3 regions of the Fundidesulfovibrio sp. YSD1 genome follow, and region 1 is predicted to be linked to each of the others. Evidence: predicted binding sites of a transcription regulator. Region 1 holds the regulator's gene; each other region holds the start of a gene.

Region 1 (5,080 bases):
CACCTCGGGGCGCATCTACTTCAACGTGATCCAGAAGGAGCGCCGGGGCGACTACCTGGGCGGCACCGTGCAGGTGATCCCGCACATCACCGACGAGATCAAGCGCGCCATTCTGGGCGTGGCCAAGGACGAGGACGTGGCCCTGATCGAGATCGGCGGCACCGTGGGCGACATCGAGGGCCAGCCCTTCCTGGAGGCCATCCGCCAGCTGCGCACGGACCTGGGCAAGGAGAACGTGCTCTACATCCACCTGACGCTGATCCCCTACATCCGCGTGGCTGGGGAGCTGAAGACCAAGCCCACCCAGCACAGCGTCAAGGAGCTTCGCTCCATCGGCATCCAGCCCGACATCATCCTCTGCCGCTCCGAGATCGACCTGGACCAGTCGCTCAAGAGCAAGATCGCGCTCTTCTGCAACGTGGACCCGGACGCCGTGTTCACCTCCGTGGACGTGAAAAGCATCTACGAGGTGCCCCTCAAGCTCTACGCCGAGGGCGTGGACCAGAAGATCGCCATCCTCCTGCGCCTGCCCGCCAAGAACGCGGAGCTCGACCCCTGGCAGAACCTGTGCAGGAAGCTCGCCCACCCCAAGGGCGAGGTGACCATCGGCATCGTGGGCAAGTACGTGGACCTCAAGGAGGCCTACAAGAGCCTGCACGAGGCCCTGGTGCACGGCGGCGTGGCCAACGACGTGAAGGTCGACCTGGTCTACGTGAACTCCGAGGAGGTCACCCCGGCCAACGTGGCCGAGCGCCTGGCGGGCATGGACGGCATCCTCGTGCCCGGCGGCTTCGGCTCGCGCGGCGTGGAGGGCAAGATCGCGGCCATCCGGTATGCCCGCGAGAACAAGGTTCCCTTCTTCGGCATCTGCCTGGGCATGCAGCTGGCCTGCATCGAGTTCGCGCGCAACGTGCTCGGCCTGCCCGAGGCCAACTCCGAGGAGTTCAACCGCCTGAGCCCCGACCCGATCATCTACCTGATGCGCGAATGGTACGACTTCCGCACCAAGAAGGTGGAGAAGCGCGACGTGGACTCCGAAATGGGCGGCACCATGCGCCTGGGCGCCTACCCCTGCGTGGTCAAGCCCGGCACCGCGGCCATGGAGGCCTACCAGGCCGCCAACATCGAGGAGCGCCACCGCCACCGCTACGAGTTCAACAAGGCCTACTTCGCGCGCATGGAGGAGAAGGGCATGGTCTTCTCCGGGCTCTCGCCGGACGAGTCCCTGGTGGAGGTTGTCGAGCTGCCCGGGCATCCGTGGTTTTTGGGCTGCCAGTTCCATCCGGAGTTCAAGTCCAACCCCATGAAGCCGCACCCGCTGTTCCGCGAGTTCATCAGGGCCTCCAAGGCCGCCCGCGAGGGCAAGTGAGGCGGCCCGTCAGGCCCGGCGTCAACCGCCGGGCCCTGGGCCTGGCCAGGTCCGTGAAGCTCCTCGTCCTGGACGTGGACGGGGTGCTCACGGACAACGGCGTCTGGCACGACGGGGCCTCGCAGCACGGCGTCGGCTTCAAGCGCTTCGGCGTCCAGGACGGCATGGGGCTCAAGCTCCTCATGCAGGCCGGGATCGAGGTGGCGGTCATCTCGGGGCTGGGCAACGTCCAGGCCGAGCACCGCATGCGCGAACTCGGCATCCGCGAGTTCCACGGCGGGCACCTGAAGAAGCTGCCCGTGTTCGAGGGCATTCTGGAATCGAAGGGATTGGAGGCCCAGCAGGCCGCCTACATGGGCGACGACTGGCTGGACGCGTCCGTGATGGCCCGCGCGGGCCTGCCCATGGCCCCCTCCGACGCCCAGCCCGAGGTGCTGCGCCTGGCCCAGTGGGTGTCGCGCAGGCCCGGGGGGCACGGGGCGGTGCGGGAGGCCGCGAGGTTCCTGCTCCTGGCCCAGGGCCTGCTTTCGGGCATCTGGGACCGCTGGTCGTGCTGAAACGGCCCCGAAAACGCCGCCTTGCTCCCCTTGCGACCTGCAAAACCGCCCGGCGCACCCTTGGGCCTTGCGGAGAAACCGCGTCAAGTCTTGCCACGTTCCCTCTTTTAGTGCATAACCGCCGTTGCCGATTAGGTGTTTCCGGCATTTTTCTTGCTAGCCCCTGAACCCGACCGAGAGGTACCGAGCGCGCATGGCTCTTGAGCTCAGACAGCAACTCAAGCTTTCGCAGCAACTGGTGATGACTCCGCAGTTGCAGCAGGCCATCAAGCTGTTGCAGCTCTCAAGGCTGGAGCTGGTGGAGACCGTCCAGAAGGAGATGCTCGAGAATCCCCTTCTGGAGGAGACCTACCAGGACGACGACCGGCCCGAGCCCACCATCGCGGAAGACTCCCACGCGCCGGACGCCACCCAGGAAGAGGGGGCCATGCAGCGCGAGCTGCTCAAGACCGCCGAGTGGGACGACTACATCGGCGACTTCGCCTCCACCTCCCGCCAGGCCACCGTGCGCGAGTACGAGGCCCCGGAGGAGGGCATGTCCTTCGAGGCCAGGCTTTCCTCCAAGCCCTCCCTGGAGGGCCACCTCGCCTGGCAGATCAATCTTTCGCCCTTCACGCCCGAAGAGCGCCGCGTGGCCGAGGGCATCGTGGGCAACCTGAACGCCCAGGGCTACCTGGGCGAGTCCGTGGAGGACATCGCGGCCGACTGCGCCGTGGAGCCCGCCATGGTGGAGAAGGTTCTCTACACGCTCCAGCGCTTCGACCCCGTGGGCGTGGCCGCCCGCACCCCGCAGGAGTGCCTGCTGGTGCAGCTGGAGGTCTACCGCTACAAGGACCCGGTGCTCCTGGAGATCGTCCGCGACCACCTGGAGGACCTGGAGAAGAAGCGCTACAAGCAGCTGGCCAAGAAGTTCAGGATCACGCTGGAGGACATCAAGGAATACCTTGAGATCATCCAGTCCCTCGACCCCATGCCCGGCTCGCACTTCAGCGGATCCGATCCCGTCTACGTGAGCCCGGACGCCTACGTGTACAAGTACGGCGAGGATTTCGTCATCGTGCTCAACGAGGACGGCCTGCCCAAGCTCCAGCTCTCCCCGTACTACATGGAGGACATGTCCCGCATCGGCACGGGCAAGGACAAGGACTACCTCCAGGACAAGATGCGCTCGGCCCAGTGGCTGATGAAGAGCCTCTACCAGCGCCAGCGCACGCTGTTCAAGGTGCTGGAATCGATAGTCAAGTTTCAGCGCGATTTCTTCGAGGAAGGCGTGACCAAGTTGAAGCCGCTGATCCTCAAGGACGTGGCCGACGACATCGGCATGCACGAATCCACCGTCAGCCGCATCACCACCAGCAAGTACGTGGCCACCCCCCATGGCATCTTCGAGCTGAAGTTCTTCTTCAACTCGGCCCTGGAGCTCGACGACGGGTCGAGCGTGGGCTCCGAGTCGGTGAAGGCGCTCATCAAGCAGCTCATCGCCGCGGAGGACCCGAAAAAGCCCGTCAGCGACGAGCAGATCGCGGACATCCTCAAGCAGAAGCTTCAGGTGAACATAGCCCGGCGCACCGTGGCCAAGTACCGCATGGCCATGGGCATCGAGTCCTCGTCCAAGCGCAAGGAAGTCCTGTAAAAACGCCGCATCGTCCAAAGCGGCCATTTCCGGAGGATATCATGAACATCGCTTTCCATTTCAAGAATTTCGAGCCGTCTCCCGGTCTGCGCGAATACGCTGGCAAGCGTTTCGACAAGCTCAACAAATATATGCCCAACGCCGAGAACGCCGAGGTCGTGGTCACCCTCTCCGTGGAGAAGACCCGCCAGATCGCGGACGTGGTCATCGACGCCGACGCCATGCACATCTCCGCCCATGAGCGCTCCGACGACATGTACTCCACCATCGACATGATCACGGACAAGCTCGAAGCCCAGATGCGCAAGATGCGCGAGAAGATGAAGGACCGCCGCAAGGCCGCCTCCGCCTCCGTGACCATGGGCGTGGTCAGCATGGCCGAGGGCAAGGTCAGCTCCATCGAGGAGTCCGACAAGTACAACCCGAAGCCCATGAGCGTGGAAGAGGCCGCCCTGCAGCTCGACGCCATGAAGTTCGAGTTCCTGGTGTTCTTCAACTCCGAGAGCGAGCGCATCAACGTGATCTACAAGCGCAAGAACGCCGACTACGGCCTGATCGACCCTGGAGTATCCCTCTGATGCGGCTGGGAGAGTTCCTGCGCAGGGATTTCGTGCTGGACGACCTCAAGGCCTCGGACAAGCCCGAGGTCCTGGCCGAACTGGTGGCGCCCGTGGCGAAAGCCTTCGCGGACGTGGACCCGAAAAAAGCCTTGAGGGTCCTGCTCGACAGGGAGAACCTGGGCACCACGGGCATCGGCGACGGCGTGGCCATCCCGCACGGAAAGATGGACTCCCTGGGGGAGATCGTCATCGTGGTCGGCCGCAGCAAGTCCGGGGTGGATTTCGAGGCCCTGGACCACAAGCGGTGCAGGATATTCTTCCTGGTGCTCGCCCCGGAACACGTGGCGGGCATGCACCTGCGCATCCTCGCGCAGATATCGAGGCTGCTCTCGGACGAAGGCTTCAGGGAGTCCTTCCTCGAAGCCCAGGACCAGGACGGCCTCTGGCGGGTACTGGCCAGCCATTCCTGATGGCGTGAAGCCTCGGGAAGGCGCGGCCGCTTCCGTCATGCAACCGGACCGATGTCGTGCTAGGAAGTCCCCGCCCGCGAAAGCGTGCGGGGACTTTTCACAAGGAGCTGGGCTATGCCGGGTGCTGGTGCCGACCTGCCGGTCGTCGTGATTTCGGGCTTGTCCGGATCGGGCAAGTCCACGGCGCTCAACGTCTTCGAGGACCTGGGCTATTTCTGCGTGGACGGGCTGCCCGCCAGCCTGATGCCCAAGCTCGTGAGCCTCTTCAAGGGCCAGGGGGCCAACCGCTACCGGGGCCTGGCCCTGGGCATGGACCTGCGCGAGGCCGATTTCGTCACGGGCTGGGAGCCGGCCATCGCCGATCTCAGGGCCGCGGGCGACTCGCCGCAGATCGTGTTCGTGGAGGCGTCCACCCAGGAGATCATGCGCCGCTACGCCACCACGCGCAGGCCCCACCCCTTCGAGTCCGAGGGCTACGGCCTGGGCGAGGC
Region 2 (5,080 bases), 880 kb from region 1:
CTCGCCTTCCTGGCGCGCCACGCGGGCAAGGTGGTCACGCACGGGCAGCTCTTGCGCGAGGTCTGGGGCAAGCACAGCCAGGGCCAGGAGCACTACGTGCGCATCCACGTGCACAAGCTCCGCCAGAAGATCGAGAAGGACCCGGCCCGGCCCAGGCACCTGCACACCGAGACGGGCGTGGGCTACCGTTTCAAGGAGTGAACCGGGGCATTTCCTTCTTGATCGCTCCGTTTCTCTTGGCGCAACACTCCCGCCTCTCCCGGTTTCTTTCATTTCTGAAAAAAACGGACACGAGTTAATCGTTGCATGCCCTCATTTTTCAAGGCATTCCCTAATCTATGGCCGCGACGAACGCGTTGCACCCGGCGAACACATCCCAGGCCCCGTTCTTCCCCGAGGACATCCTGCAGAGCCTCGGGCGCGGCCTTTTGACCGTCGATTCCGACTGCCGCGTCGTCTCTTTCAACTCCCGCGCAAGGCGGCTTCTCGGCCTGGATGAGGCGCTCTCTTCCGGGGCGGCCATCCCCGAGACCCTGCCCGAGATCGCCCTGGGCCTGCGCGCCTGCCTGGCGGGGACCATGCGCGAGCCGTCCTTCTGCATGAGCGCGGGCGGGCGCAAGGTGCAGGTGGACATCCGGCCCGTGCGCCGCGAAGGCGCGGTGGTTGGGGCCGCCGCCCTGGTCAGCGAGGCGGAGACGGCCCCCCTGCCCGCCCCCGAGATATCGCTTCGCGCCGTGCTGGACTCCGTTTCCGAGGGCATCTGGATCTGCGACGGCGGGGGCACCATCCTGGACATCAACCGGGAGTCGCAGCGGCTCAACTCCATCGACGCCTCGGACTACATCGGGCGCAACATCAAGTGCATCATCGAGGAGAACCTCGTAGACCAGTCCGTGACCCTGGACGTCTTGCGCTACAAGCGCCAGTTCAGCATCCTCCAGTACATCTCGAAGACCGGCAAGCAGCTCCTGGTGACGGGCTCCCCCGTGCTGGACGAGGCCGGGGGCATCTCGCTGGTGGTGGTCAACGAACGCGACGTGACCGAGCTCTCGGCCCTGCGCGAGGGCTTGCAGAACGCGCGCAAGGTCGAGGAGAAGTACCGCAACGAGCTTGCCGAGCTCTCCATGCTGGAGCTCAAGCAGAAGGACATCGTGGCCGACAGCCCGTCCATGCGCCACTGCCTGCACGCGCTCTTGAAGCTCGCGCGCATGGACGCCTCGCGCATCCTGATCCTTGGCGAATCGGGCACGGGCAAGGGGCTTTTGGCCAAGTTCGTGCACGTGAACAGCCCGCGCGCCCAGAAGCCCTTCATCCCCATCAACTGCCCGGCCGTGCCCGAGAACCTCTTCGAGGCCGAGCTGTTCGGCTACGAGAAGGGGGCGTTCACGGGCGCGCTCAAGCAGGGCAAGGCCGGGCTCATCGAGCTGGCCAAGGGCGGCACGCTCTTTCTGGACGAGGTGGGCGACATCCCCCTGTCCGTGCAGGCCAAGCTGCTCAAATACCTGGACGACCACGAGCTCTGGCGGCTGGGCGGAGCCGAGTCCAAGCTGGTGGAGTGCGGGGTGGTGGCCGCCACCAACTGCGACCTGGAGCGCCTGGTGGAGCAGAAGCGTTTTCGCAAGGACCTTTTCTTCAGGCTGAACACCTTCATCGTGCGCATCGCCCCCCTGCGCGAGAGGCGCGAGGACATCTTCGGCCTGGCCGAGTTCTACCTGGCCGGGTGCAACACTCGCTACGGCAAACAGAAGCGGCTCTCGCCCCGGGCCATGCGCCTGCTTGAGTCCTACGACTTCCCGGGCAACGTGCGCGAGTTGGTGGGCATCATCCAGAAGGCCTTCGTCATGAGCGAGGGAGACGACCTGACCGCCGCCGTGGAGGAGGCCCTGGGCGCTGGCCCGTCCGGCTCGGCCGGGCAGGAGGCCGCCACGCGCAAGCTCTCGGAAACCACCGACCAGGCCAGCATCCGCGTGCTGCGCCAGGCGGCCGCGCGCTGCCGGACCACGCGGGAGATGGCGTCGTTTCTGGGCGTGAGCCAGTCCACGGTGGTGCGCAAGATGGCGAAGTACGGCATCCGGCAGGTTTGATTCATTTTTGGATCAAGCCTTGTCTTCAATAACGAAAGATTTTCCGAACGTCGTTTCAGGATGCCCTCAAGTGTTGGCAATAGCTGGCAGGATGGCGAGGGCGACATTTAGGGGCCTCCCTTTCCGGACGCCCTTCTTTTTCCTGTGGCGCGCATGTTTTTCTAATAATGTCAATTCTGACATGAGTCACTATTGAATCAAAGTCAACGTCCCGGGATCATGAGAATAGCTTGAATTCATGATTCAGAATCAACTCAAAACACCTGGCACAGGCAGGAGGCCGGTCGCGTAACCCCTCTTAATCACACGCACAACGCCCCCGCGAGAGTCTGGCTTGCTTCTTGCTCAACACTTCCGCCTTTTACAAAAAAGGTGAAGCAGAGGCCCCGACCGAAACCTTCCTTCAAAGAGGAATAAACGTGGGACAACAGACAAAATCCGCCGAAGACCTCCTGGCGCTGCGCGACCGCTACGTTCCCAAAGGCCCCTTCAACGCCTCCCGCTACGTGGCAGCCAAGGCCCAGGGCGCGCTCATCACGGACGCGAACGGCAATGAACTCATCGACTTCGCGGGCGGCATCGGCGTGGTCAACGTGGGCCACTGCCACCCCAGGGTCGTGGCCGCCATCAAGGACCAGGCCGACAAGTTCATCCACACCTGCTTCCACATCGTGATGTACGAGCCCTACATCAAGCTGGCGGAAAAGCTCTGCCGGCTGGCCCCGGGCTCCTTCGAGAAGATGGCCCTGTTCGCCAACTCCGGGGCCGAGGCCGTGGAGAACGCGGTCAAGATCGCCCGCAGCTTCACCGGCCGCCAGGGCGTGATCGTCTTCGACGGCGGCTTCCACGGCCGCACCCTGTTGACCATGACCATGACCAGCAAGGTCAAGCCCTACAAGTTCGGCTTCGGGCCCTTCGCCCCCGAAGTCTACCGCATGCCCTACGCCTACTGTTACCGCTGCCCCGTGGGCCAGAAGCGCGAGACCTGCGACGCCCAGTGCGCGGACCTGCTCAAGGATTTCTTCATCGGCTACACCGCCGCCGAGAACGTGGCCGCCCTGGTGGCCGAGCCGGTGCTGGGGGAGGGCGGCTTCGTGTCCCCGCCCGCCAAGTACTTCGAGCGGCTCAAGGCCATCTGCGCGGACAACGGCATCGTCTACGTGGCCGACGAGGTGCAGACCGGCTTCGGCCGCACCGCCAAGTACTTCGCCATGGAGCACCACGGCGTCGTCCCGGACATCACCTGCGTGGCCAAGAGCATGGGCGGCGGCATGCCCATTTCCGGCGTGGTGGGCAAGCGCGAGATCATGGACGCCCCCCAGGTGGGCGGCACGGGCGGCACCTACGGCGGCAACCCGCTCTCCTGCCGCGCGGCCCTGGCCGTGATCGAGGTCTTCGAGGAGGAGGGCCTGCTCGAGAAGGCCCGCGTGCTGGGCGAGAAGCTGGAGCAGCGCTTCATCGACTGGTCCTCGCGCTTCGAGGTCATCGGCGAGCAGCGCGGGCTCGGCCCCATGCGCGCGCTTGAGCTCGTCACGGACCGCGAGAAGAAGACCCCGGCCACCACCCAGGCCAAGGCCCTGGCCAAATTCTGCGTGGACAGGGGGCTTCTGCTGCTCTCCTGCGGTACGCACGGAAACGTCATCAGGACGCTCATGCCCCTGGTGATCACCGACGAACAGCTCGAACGCGGCCTGGCCATCCTGGAGGAAGGCTTCCAGGAGCTCGCGAAGGGCCGCCTGTAGGGAGGGTTCGCGCACCACAACCGAGGCTCGGCAACTACCCCGAACAACAGTCAACGAAGGGAGCGACGCATGAACAGGGTGTCTTTCGGCAGAAAACTGACCGGACTCATCGCCGCGGCCGTGCTTACCGCGGGCCTCTCGGGCCAGGCCTTCGCCCAGAAAACCGTCAAGATCGGCAACGTGGAGCCGCTCTCCGGGCCCTCGGCCTCGGTGGGCGTGCAGGGCAAGCAGGCCCGCGAGATGGCCGTTGAGGAGATCAACGCCGCCGGGGGCATCAAGTCGCTCGGCGGGGCCAAGCTCGAGCTGGTCTACGCGGACAGCAAGTCCGACCCCACGGTCGGCGTCACCGAGACCGAGCGCCTGATCAACACCGAGAAGGTGCAGATCATGACCGGCTGCTGGAACTCCGCCGTGACCTACCCCGCCACCCAGGTGGCCGAGCGCTACGCCGTGCCCTTCGTGGTGCCGGTGGCCGTGCGCGACACCATCACCGAGCGCGGCTTCAAGTACGTGTTCCGCATCGCGGCCAAGGACTCCTGGTGGGTGCGCGACCAGTTCCGCTTCCTGAAGGACATGCAGGAGGAGACCGGACAGAAGATGAAGTCCATCGCCTTCGTCTTCGAGAACGGCGACTGGGGCACCGGCTTCGCCGAGAAGTGGCGCGACCTGGCCAAGAAGGACGGCTACGAGATCGTGCTGGACGAGCCCTACCCCTCCACCGCCACGGACCTGACCCCCGTGGTCACCAAGCTCAAGGCCGCCAAGCCCGACGTGGTGATGCTCGTTTCCAACGCGGCCGACGCCATCCTGCTCACCAACACCATGGCCGAGATGAAGGTCAACCCCAAGGTGGTGCTGGCCAGCGGCGGCGGCCACGCCGACCCCAAGTTCCTGGAGAACGTGGGCAAGAACGCCCTCTACCTCTTCGACGAGGTGGAGTGGAACACCGACGTGAACAAGCCCGGCGCCAAGGAAACCAACGCCAAGTTCAAGGCCAAGTACGGCTACGACCTCACCGGCGAGTCCGTTGACGCCTACGCCGCCATGTACGTCATCGCCGACGCGCTCGAGCGCGCCGCCTCCACCGACCCCAAGAAGGTCCGCGACGCCCTGGCCTCCACCAAGCTGACCACCGGCCCGGCCATGATCGTCTCCTACAACGGCATCGAGTTCGACGAGTCCGGCCAGAACAAGAACGCCGGCATCGTCATCGCCCAGATCGCCGAGATCGACGGCAAGCTCGACCGCGTCACC
Region 3 (5,080 bases), 470 kb from region 1:
CGGGCGTGGTTGTGGACGGGTTCGACATCGGGGCCATCGACATCCGCCGCGCCCTGTTCAACCGCGCCAGGGAAAAGGGCATCCCCGTGGTCACGGCCGCCCCCCTGGGGTTCACCTCCTCGGTGCTGGTGTTCACCCCGGACGGCATGTCCTTCGACGAATACTTCCAGATCGACGACTCCCTGCCCAAGGGGGAGAAGCTCCTGCGCTTCGCCGTGGGCCTGGCCCCGCGCGGGCTGCACATCAGCCAGATAGACCCCGCGCGCGTGAGCCTGGAGCGTGGGCGCGGCCCGTCGCTGACCATCGCCTGCCTGCTCTGCGCCGGCCTCGCGGCCACGCAGGCCGTGCGCCTCCTGACCGGGCGGCCCGGCGTCAGGCCTGCGCCCTTCTCCATGCAGGTGGACCCCCTGGGCGGACGGATCCGCACCGCCCGGCCGCGCAAGGGCAACGCCTCGCCCCTGCAACGCGCCAAGCTCTGGTTCGTGCGCGCGGTGATCCTGGGCGGCGAGGGCAAGAACATCCGCCAGGAGCCCCCCGAGCCCGGGCCGCGCCTGCCCTCGGACGCCGCGCCTTCGCCCGGCGAACTGGCCTGGCTGGCCCAGGCCGCCCAGCAGGCTCCCTCGGGCGACAACTGCCAGCCGTGGCGGTTCACGCTGGAGGACGGCTCACTCAAAATTTTCCTCGAGCCCCGCGAGGACTCGAGCTTCTTCAACTTCCGCCAGCTGGCCTCGGTGATCGCCTGCGGGGCCGCCGTGCAGAACGTGGTCACGGCCGCCCCCGGCCTGGGCCTTTCGCCCTCCGCCGCGCTCTGCCCCGACCCGGAAGACGAAAACCTCCTGGCGGACATCCGCTTCGAGCCCGCCCCCAGGCAGGCCGACCCGCTCGCGGACTCCATCTGGGCGCGCTGCACCAACCGCAGGCCCTACTCCAGGCGCAGGCGCGTGGAGCCCTTCTGCCAGGAGACCCTGGCCCGGGCCGCGAGCCCCATGAAGCTCTTCCTCCTGGACGCTCCGGAGAAGCTGCGCGAGCTGGCCGGACTCGTCTACCTGGCGGACCGCATCCGCGTGGAGCGCCAGGACCTGCACGAATACTTCATGAGCATGACCCGCTTCGACCCGCCCGACGGGGGCGACATCCCCGACGGGCTGCCGCTCAAGAACCTCTACGCGGGCGCGGCCGGGGAAGTCTTCCTGCGGGCCACGCGCCCCTGGAAGGCCATGCGCGCCGCCAACCTCCTGGGGGTCGGGCGCATGGTGGCCATGCACTCGAAGATGGCCATCCAGGCAAGCCCGCTGGCCGCGCTGGCCTGCACGGATCAGCCCACGGCCAAGGGCTTCGTGGAAGGCGGCATGGCCATGCAGCGCTTCTGGCTGGCAGCCACGCGCCTGGGCCTGGCCGCCCAGCCCATGACCGCCATCACGCTCTTCTGGCTGCGCTGGAGGCTCGAAGGCCCGGACGCCTTCTCCAAGGCGCACCGCCGCCTGCTCGAAGGGGTCTGGCCGCGCTTCGAGGCGCTCTTCCCGGGCCTCGGCCAGGGCTTGTGGCCGGTGATGCTCCTGCGCGCGGGCTACGCCAAGCCCATCCGCTACGGCACGCCCAGGCGCCCCCTGGAGTCGGCCATCCTGGACTGATCCGCCGGACCTTCCCAGGGCTCCGCCCTGGAACCCGGCAGGACTCCGTCCTGCACCTGCCAGGGGCAGTGCCTGCCCCTGGACCCGGCGACAGCTTCGCGGGTTTCACCATCACCATGAAATATGGCCGCCCTCCTGGCTGGAAGCGCGCTTCCAGCCAGGAGGGCGGCCCATTTCGTTGCATCCGGTGACCGACGCCAAGCTGTAGAGGGCGCAGGGGGATCATCCCCCTGCTGGGTCCAGGGCAAAGCCCTGGCGGGGTTCGGGGCGGCGCCCCGATTCTCTCCGCCCTCGGGCGCGCGAAAAAGCCGGGGGAGGTTGCCCTCCCCCGGCTTGGGTTGGTTGCTGGTTGACCGTCGTTAGGCCTTGCGGCGGCGGCGAGCGCCGTAGAGGCCGAGCAGGCCGGAGCCCATGATCAGCAGGGTAGCGGGCTCGGGAGTGGCCAGGGTCGCGGGGTCGTTGCTGGCGAACAGCCAGGCGCCGGTGGTGCCGCCGACCGTGTTGAAGTTGATGCGGGACACGCCGTAGATGTCCACGGAGAGGTTGTACAGGGTTTCCAGGGGGTCGTTGATCTTCTGCAGGCCGCCCAGGACGCCGTCCACCACGTTGAAGCCGAACCAGTTCTCGCCGATGGGGCCGGAGGAGCCGAACTGCGGGGCCGCGTCGCTCCACCAGTAGCCACCGTTGAGGGACAGGGAGGCCCACAGGGCGCCGTCGGTGGCGCTGGCGATGCCGCCCAGCACGGTGGTGGGGTTCATCACGGTCTGGGTGTCGGTGAAGAGCTTCATGACCACGCCGTCAGTGAAGTCCTGAGCCGTGAACACGCCGGTGTTCAGGGGGTCGACGCTGGAAGCGCCCAGGAAGATGACGTTGTTGGGGACGTCGAACCCGGTGACCGTGTTGATGAAGTAGCCGGTCAGGGTGTCCAGGGTGCCGGGGGCGCCGACTTCGTCAGCACTCCAAACGGGGACGCCGTTGTTGGTGATGGTCTGGGCCCTGATGATGCCCACGAACACGTCGCCGATCGCGAGGGTGTCGTTGGGACCGCGGGCGACCCACTGTCCGCCGACCTGGTGGTAGACGTTTTCGAAGTTGATGAACTCGATCTCGTTCTGGTTGGGGCCGAGGACCGGGTAGGCGAACGCCGTGCTGGCCAGGAGCAGCAGGGCCAGGAGCATTCCGTTGAGTTGTGCTAACCGCTTCATGGTTTTTTCCTCCTCCGAAATTGATTTCCGAATTGCCTCCTTCTAAGCACAATCAATGCCAGCCTGTATCATGCTGAAATCAAAAGACATTGCCCTCAAACACCCCCCTCGTGCTCCCCCGATGTAAAGGGCGGCGACACTTTCCATCGGTAAAACCTTACAAGGCCACCCCGGGAAGGCTCGCCAGCCCTTGCCTGGAGCCATGTTTCAGAAAGTTTCGCGCGCGGCGCGGCGAGCGGGACAGGCCGCGCCGCAGCCTGGGGAAAACGCCCGGAAAGGCGAAGGAAAGGAGGAACGGACTGCGGGCCGGGGCGGAACCCGGGCGGGCTCAGCCCCGTAGCTTGCGCAGGAGGAACCGCCAGGCCTGGGAGAAGGCCCTTTGCGGATCGCAGGCCACGGCCGCAAGGCCATGCCCGGCCAGGGAGAGGTACCTGCGGGTGGCCAGGTCGTGCTGGGCGAGACGGTAATGCAGCACGGCCTTGCGCCTGCGTATTTCCCCGGGTGAATAGAAGCCGCGCCCGGCCGTCTTGCGCATGATGGCGAAGCCGTCCTCCCACTGTTTGCGGCGGTGGCTTATCTGGCCGGGGTGCTGGCGGTAGCCGAAGAGGGGCTCGGGGATGACGGCGAAATCCCCAAGCTCGGAGAGCCTGATCCACATGTCGTGGTCGATGGCCTGGAGCGCGACGTCCACGCCGCCCGCCTCGAGCAGCGCCTCGCGCCGCACCACCGTGGCTCCCGTGAGCATGAAGCAGTTCTGGAGGATGCTTCTCTTGTCGAAGTCCTCATAGACGCTCTCGTCGTTCCATTTCCAGAGGATGTTGTCGTCCTGGTCGATGGCGAAGCCGTTCATCAGCGAGAGGACGCATTCGGGCCTGCGCCTCAGTTCGTCCACTTGCCGAAGGAGGTATTCGCCGGAGAGCCAGAGGTCGTCCGCGTCCAGGAACGCGATGAACTCCCCGCGCGCCCTGGACACGGCCAGCGCGACGGATCGCGCGTAGCCCCTGTTCGCGCCGTTCTCGTGCCTGAAGACGGCGGTGTTTGGATAGCGGCGTTTGACCACGCCGACCGAATCGTCCGTACAACCGTCGTCCACGAGCACGACCTCGAGCGAGACGCCCCGCTGCGAGTACGCGCTGTCGAGCGTGCGCCCGATGAACTTCGCGGCGTTGTAGCACGGTATGATCACGGACACGAGGCCGTCGCCCTCGCTCCACGTCCTCTTCGGAGCGTTCGCGTTCATGGTGCGTGTCCCCGGTTCCCGTCGTTGTTCCCGAAGCGTGGGGGAATCCCCGGCCGCCCGCGTCGCAACGAGCGGCGCGTCCTCCTCACAGCCTCCAGACCGAAATCCCGGCCTCGCGCAGGGAAGCGGCGTCCAGGAAGCCCTTGATGTCGAACACCAGCCGCGCGGCCCCGGGCCTGAACATGGCGTCCAGGGCCCGCGCGTCCAGGCGGGCGTAGGCCCTGTGCGGCACGGCCAGGACCAGGGCGTCCAGGGACGTCATGGCCTCCATGGGCAGAAGCTCGATGCCGTACTCGCGCCGGGCCTCCTCCGGGTCGGCCACGGCGTCGTGCACGAGCACCCGGGCCTTGTAGGCCTGAAGCTCGCGCACCACGTCCACCACCTTGGTGTTGCGCAGGTCCGGCACGTTCTCCTTGAAGGTCAGGCCGAGCACGCCGACCCGGGCCCCGGGCAGCGCGGCCCCGGCCCCCACGGCCTGCTTGACCACCTGCTGGGCCACGCACGCGCCCATGGAGTCGTTGATGCGCCGCCCCGCCAGGATCACCTGGGGGTGGTAGCCCAGGCATTGGGCCTTGAACGTCAGGTAGTACGGGTCCACGCCGATGCAGTGCCCGCCCACGAGCCCGGGCCTGAAGGGCAGGAAGTTCCACTTGGTCCCGGCGGCCTCGAGCACCTCCAGGGTGTCGATGCCCATGAGCGCGAAGATGCGCGAGAGCTCGTTCATCAGCGCGATGTTCAGGTCGCGCTGGGTGTTCTCGATGACCTTGGCCGCCTCGGCCACCTTGATGCAGGAGGCCTTGTGGATTCCGGCCTCCACCACCGTGCCGTAGACCTGGGCCAGGAGGTCCGTGGCCTCGGGGGTCTGCCCGGCCACCACCTTCACGATGGTTTTCAGCGTGTGCACCCTGTCGCCGGGGTTGATGCGCTCGGGCGAATAGCCCACCCAGAAGTCCTCGCCGCAGCGAAGCCCGGAGCGCTTCTCCAGGATGGGCACGCAGACCTCC

Evidence for each region. Region 1 encodes sigma-54, which starts transcription at its own class of promoters, with help from an activator protein. Its sites were predicted from a motif close to CTGGCACGGNNNNTGCTT; they were not measured.
Region 2: the regulator sigma-54 is predicted to act here: its motif matches at 2,414-2,431, upstream of gabT (4-aminobutyrate--2-oxoglutarate transaminase).
Region 3: the regulator sigma-54 is predicted to act here: its motif matches at 2,881-2,898, upstream of ACZ5V4_RS02970 (PEP-CTERM sorting domain-containing protein).

What each region holds. Positions count from the first base shown of each region.
Region 1 is NZ_AP043666.1:148,268-153,347, forward strand. It holds gene ACZ5V4_RS00775 (CTP synthase) at 1-1,369, shown strand, start outside; gene ACZ5V4_RS00780 (KdsC family phosphatase) at 1,366-1,926, shown strand; gene rpoN (RNA polymerase factor sigma-54) at 2,120-3,559, shown strand; gene hpf (ribosome hibernation-promoting factor, HPF/YfiA family) at 3,601-4,137, shown strand; gene ACZ5V4_RS00795 (PTS sugar transporter subunit IIA) at 4,137-4,589, shown strand; gene rapZ (RNase adapter RapZ) at 4,704-5,080, shown strand, end outside.
Region 2 is NZ_AP043666.1:3,012,347-3,017,426, reverse strand. It holds gene ACZ5V4_RS14065 (response regulator) at 1-201, shown strand, start outside; gene ACZ5V4_RS14060 (sigma-54 interaction domain-containing protein) at 339-2,084, shown strand; gene gabT (4-aminobutyrate--2-oxoglutarate transaminase) at 2,504-3,826, shown strand; gene ACZ5V4_RS14050 (ABC transporter substrate-binding protein) at 3,896-5,080, shown strand, end outside.
Region 3 is NZ_AP043666.1:620,846-625,925, forward strand. It holds gene ACZ5V4_RS02965 (ThiF family adenylyltransferase) at 1-1,631, shown strand, start outside; gene ACZ5V4_RS02970 (PEP-CTERM sorting domain-containing protein) at 1,991-2,836, opposite strand; gene ACZ5V4_RS02975 (glycosyltransferase family 2 protein) at 3,165-4,076, opposite strand; gene ACZ5V4_RS02980 (nucleotide sugar dehydrogenase) at 4,162-5,080, opposite strand, start outside.